2 regions of the Alteribacillus sp. HJP-4 genome follow, and region 2 is predicted to be linked to the other one. Evidence: riboswitches for the same ligand, from Rfam matches in the RefSeq annotation. Region 2 holds a riboswitch; the other holds the start of a gene.
The links. A riboswitch is a leader RNA that binds a small molecule or an ion and turns the genes downstream of it on or off. The one in region 2 is predicted to bind cobalamin.
Positions count from the first base shown of each region.

Region 1 (2,468 bases), on a different contig from region 2:
GCTGCCACAAGTGTTGCTACGGTGCCTTCGCCGCCGTCTGCACACGGCACGAGCACCGTTTCAATTTTGTCTGAGACGCGGTTCACTCCGCGTTTGATAGCTTCAGCAGCTTGGACAGCAGTCATGCTGCCTTTAAAAGAATCAGGTGCAATTACTATTTTCATTTCTTCCACTCCCATGCAGTAACCGGTTTCAATAGTCTATCTTTCTATTATAATCGATCAGCGGCATAGAGAGAAGGAAGAAAGACTGCTGTTTGTTTTAAGGAAAATGAAAAGTGGAAAAGAAATAGGATGATAAAAATCTAAAATAGGAGGATGATTGTAGATGCCATGGACGATGAATGATTACCCATCTTCGTTGAAAAATCTGGATAAACCTGTGCGTAAAAAGGCAATTGATATTGCCAATGCCATGTTGGATGACGGCTACGATGAAGGGCGTGCCATTCCGATTGCTACAGAACAGGCGAAGGAGTGGCAGAAGAATGCATCACAAAAAGAAATCCGCGATTTTCTGGAGGAGGGAGATCCGACAGAACGCTCAGAAAAGGATAAGCGGTACGAAAGCCGTCCGGAGTTAATGGAGAAAGCGGAGCTGGTTGAGCCGCATGATGACGGCTGGGCTGTGCGGTCCCGTGACGCGAAAAAACCAGCCAATGTTTATGACAAAAAAGCAGATGCTATAAAGCGGGCGAAAGATATTGCTGAAAAACAAGGAACAGAAGCAGTTATTTTTAAAAAAGATGGATCAGAGGAAACGCGTCATTCTTTTTCGGAAAATAAGTAAATGTACCCGGCAGAATGAACCGTATAAATGGGAAGCCGTCTATGGGGAGGACTGGAAATTTGACGAACAGAATATGCTGATTATTCCGTAAATAAATACCATATATCGTCTTGACACTAGTGCAGGAAACAAGATATAGTATTCGTACGTCAACTTCATAAACGGAGGAAACAGGTATTCCAAAGCAAGCTGTTTTGGGATTTAAAAGGGAAGTCCGGTGAAATACCGGCGCGGTCCCGCCACTGTAACAGAAGAGTCGTGATCATTTGCCACTGAATTTTTCGGGAAGGCGGTCATGACGTTATTCTGGAGCCAGGAGACCTGCCTGTTTTTACAGCACCGAGTTTTACCTACGGGAGATAGGGAGGTGTTCCTGCGTCTGATTTAAATGACAAGGGTATTTTTACATGCGCTCTCCCATTGCGCAAGTGAAAATACCCTTTTTTATTTCCGTAAAATGAGGGAGGACTAAAAAGTGGAGAGATTGAAAAGCAGTAACCTCGGTTACCCGAGGCTTGGTGAAAAGAGAGAATGGAAAAAGGCGCTGGAAGGTTTCTGGGCCGGACGTTTGGAAGAAGAAGAGCTGCAAAAAGAAATGAAACAGCTCCGGTTGTCTTTTTTGAAAAAACAGAAGGAAAAAGGAATAGATATGATCCCTGTAGGCGATTTTTCGTACTACGATCATATTCTCGATACAGCTGTGATGTTTGGCCTTGTACCGGAACGCTTCGGGGTTCATAAAGAAGGCAGCATTTCGCTCGATACATACTTTGCAATGGCCCGTGGTACTAAGGATGCTCCAGCGTGCGAAATGACGAAATGGTTTAACACAAATTACCACTATATTGTGCCGGAAATAGGCCGGGTCGAGCCAAGACTGACTGAGAATTATCCTCTGCAGGCATATAAAGAGGCCAAAAATGAGCTGGGCATTGAAGGAAAGCCTGTGCTCATTGGTCCGCTGACATTTTTAAAATTGTCTAAAGGCTTTGCACCGGAAGAATTTGAAGTTCATTTAGAAAAGCTGCTTCCTTTATATGAACAGGTACTGAAAGAACTTGAAGAAGCAGGAGCAGAATGGGTGCAGATCGATGAACCAGTGTTGTCGGTCTCTATCACGGAAAAAGATATATCAATGGTAAAAGCTGCGTACCAAAGACTGAATGACGCTGCACCACAGCTTTCACTATTTTTACAAACGTATTTTGAAGCAGCCGCCCGCTTTGACGAAATTACGCGGCTTCCTGTCGCAGGTATCGGACTTGACTTTGTGCATGGAGCGGAACAAAATATTAAAGCACTTCAGGAGTGCGGTTTTCCAGAGGATAAGGTGCTCGGTGCCGGAATCGTAGACGGAAGAAATATCTGGCGTTCTGATCTAAAACAAAAACGAGCATTGCTGACGTTAATCAGTAATATTGTACCGCCGGAACGAACAGTAGTCCAGCCATCGTGCAGTCTTCTGCATGTTCCTGTAACCACTGAACTGGAGACAGAACTGCCGGCGATTTTGAAAGATGCGCTTGCTTTTGCGGACGAAAAACTTACAGAAATTACTATTTTAAGGGATTTAGATCACAACACAGAAGCGATTGAAAAAAATACAAATGATCTGCAGGCTCTTGCACAGTCAGATGAAAGAGGAAGGGCTTCTAATTCTGAATTGAGCGGTCTGCGCT
Region 1 covers NZ_JBHIKY010000007.1:207,384-209,851, reverse strand. Annotated here, with positions in the region: gene ACE4RR_RS09015 (glycerate kinase) at 1-164, opposite strand, end outside; gene ACE4RR_RS09010 (DUF2188 domain-containing protein) at 328-789, shown strand; cobalamin riboswitch at 945-1,132, shown strand; gene metE (5-methyltetrahydropteroyltriglutamate--homocysteine S-methyltransferase) at 1,265-2,468, shown strand, end outside.
Region 1: linked by a shared signal. The riboswitch ahead of metE (5-methyltetrahydropteroyltriglutamate--homocysteine S-methyltransferase) and the one ahead of ACE4RR_RS07200 (helical backbone metal receptor) in region 2 are both predicted to bind cobalamin.

Region 2 (2,468 bases):
ATCCCAGCCTCTCATGGCAACGCTTCCCATAAGCCACGAGATAATCTGACGCAGCTCATCCCCGGTTAATGCAATCATAAGAGAAATGACAGAGCCGAGAAACGAACTGACAATAATCCCGGCGAGAATAATCGTTTCAGTCGTAAGTTTTTTTTCTATCAGCCTGACAAAGGTGAGGAGACCAAACAGGGTTAAAAATCCTGTACAGATGCTTATAATCGGCAGTGTAAATGATCCAATCACAGGAATATTCCACCCTAAAAACAATACAGCAACTGCCCCAAGCGCGGAGCCTGATGAAACCCCGAGTGTATAAGGATCAGCCAGTGGATTTTGCAGAAGGCCCTGAAATGCTGCTCCAGCTATCGCAAGTGATGCCCCCACCAAAACTGCCAGGAGGACCCTCGGGAAACGAATATCGATAATTATATTTACATAGGTTGTATCAATGGAAGCAGGAATCTGAAGCTGAAAAAGCTTTCTGATTAAAATCTCCGCACTCGTTAAAAATGGAATGGAGACACTTCCTAGAGAGACACCCAGAACGACAGCAGCTGCCAGAAATAATACTCCGGCAGCATACGTAAGTACTATCTTATTCTTCTGCAAAAACATTCGGGTACACCGATTCAGCGATTTCTTCAATACCTTCCACAAGCCGCGGTCCTGGACGGCTCACTGCGTCATTATTAAGATTATAGATCTCTTCGTCCTGAATCGCAGGCACATCCTCCCAGCCGTCTCTTTCTAAAATCTCTTCTATTGATTCATCCGAGTAGTCACCGTGAGTAGTTAAAATGACATCTGGATTAAAAGCGACCGCTTCTTCTTCACTATAAGCAATCCAGCCCTCTTCATCGCCTGCTGCATTGTCAGCGTTTATGGTTTCCAGCATTTCATGCATAAAAGTATTCTGACCAGTAGTATATATTTCCGGTGGAGGCTGGATTTCCACCCAGACAGACTTTCTTTCCTCTTCATCAATTTCTTCGGCTTTCTCTTCAACAACAGAAATATCTTCTTCCATTTCCTCTATAATGGCCCCCGCTTCCTCTTCTGTGCCGGTGGCTTCGCCGATCATATTCATGGAATCATAAGCTTCCTCAAAAGAGTTTGCATCATTTACAATTAATATTTCTGCTCCGCTTTCTTCTATTTGATCAAAGGCTTCTTCATTGCTGTGCGCAGATGAAGCTTGAGCTAATACAAGATCAGGCTCAAGGGACAGTAGTATTTCCAAATCAAAATCAAGCCCGCCAATGCTTTGTTTTTCAGAGGCTTCTTCTGGAAAATTACAATAGTCAGTAACCCCCACAATCCTATCTTCAAGTCCGAGTGAATAGGCAATTTCCGTATTACTCGGAATCAGACTGACAATCCGTTCAGGTTCTTCTTCTATTTCAACTTCTTCTCCCGAAGCATCAGTAATAGTAGCAAATACCTCTTCTGTGCCGCCCTCATTCTTATCATCTTCTGCCGTTTCGTTATCGCCTGAGGCACCGCATGCTGATAAGACAACCGCAAGACTTGCAGTACTTATTCCTTTCAACCATTTGTTCATTATTTATCTCCTCCCCCGTATATCGACCGTGAATGCTGTTTATGTAAGGAAAGCTGCTGGTTAATATAAAAAAGCTCCCCTTTTATTCAAGGAGAGCGGAGTGTCGACAGACGGCATTGCAATACTTCGTCAACATGATTCCGGCTGCACCTTATCCTCGAAGGTCTATTACCGAGCTGAAGGCAGGTCTCCTGGCTTACGCTTTTTCAGCCGCGGCCGGCCTTCCCATCCTTAACGGACAGTGGCAGTTGGCTGCAGCAAATGCGATTACAGTGGCGGGACCGCATCGGAATTTAACACCGAATTTCCCTTTTAACGCGCTCGGCTGTTAACCGGGCGCGACCTTTAGCTTTCCTTATAAAATTATCGGTCGTATGCCTATATTATACACAAATCTTTTCATAAGAAAAGGAATTTCTATGCATGACCTTTGCCGGACTGTTTCTCACAAATAAACAGCTGACGAGGAGAAGTCTCTCTGGAATATGGGGCTGCATTATAATCACCAAATCGATGGAGAGTGGTTAACTGATTGCGAAGCAGCATCTTCTCCAATTGATCCTGGTGGTATAATTTTACTCTTTCAGTATATTCACGCTCGGAGTTACCATCTTGAATAAGAATTTTCTTATGGACATATCCAGCATGAATACTTCTTTTCTGTCTTACGATAAGTCCATCCGTTTTACGGCTGTCCTCAGGCACCAAATGTTTTTCTACATATAGAGGGTTCAGATAGTCGAAGATAAAGATCCCTCCCGGCTTCAAGGCTTCATTTGCCCGTGTCAGCACAAGCTCATTCTCTGCATCATCCTGGAAGTACCCAAAGCTTGTAAATAAATTAAAAGCAAGATCGTATTCCTGCAGCAAGGGGATATCTCGAATATCTCCGCGCATATAATTGACA
Region 2 covers NZ_JBHIKY010000006.1:63,992-66,459, reverse strand. Annotated here, with positions in the region: gene ACE4RR_RS07205 (FecCD family ABC transporter permease) at 1-615, opposite strand, end outside; gene ACE4RR_RS07200 (helical backbone metal receptor) at 596-1,561, opposite strand; cobalamin riboswitch at 1,726-1,923, opposite strand; gene ACE4RR_RS07195 (class I SAM-dependent methyltransferase) at 1,979-2,468, opposite strand, start outside.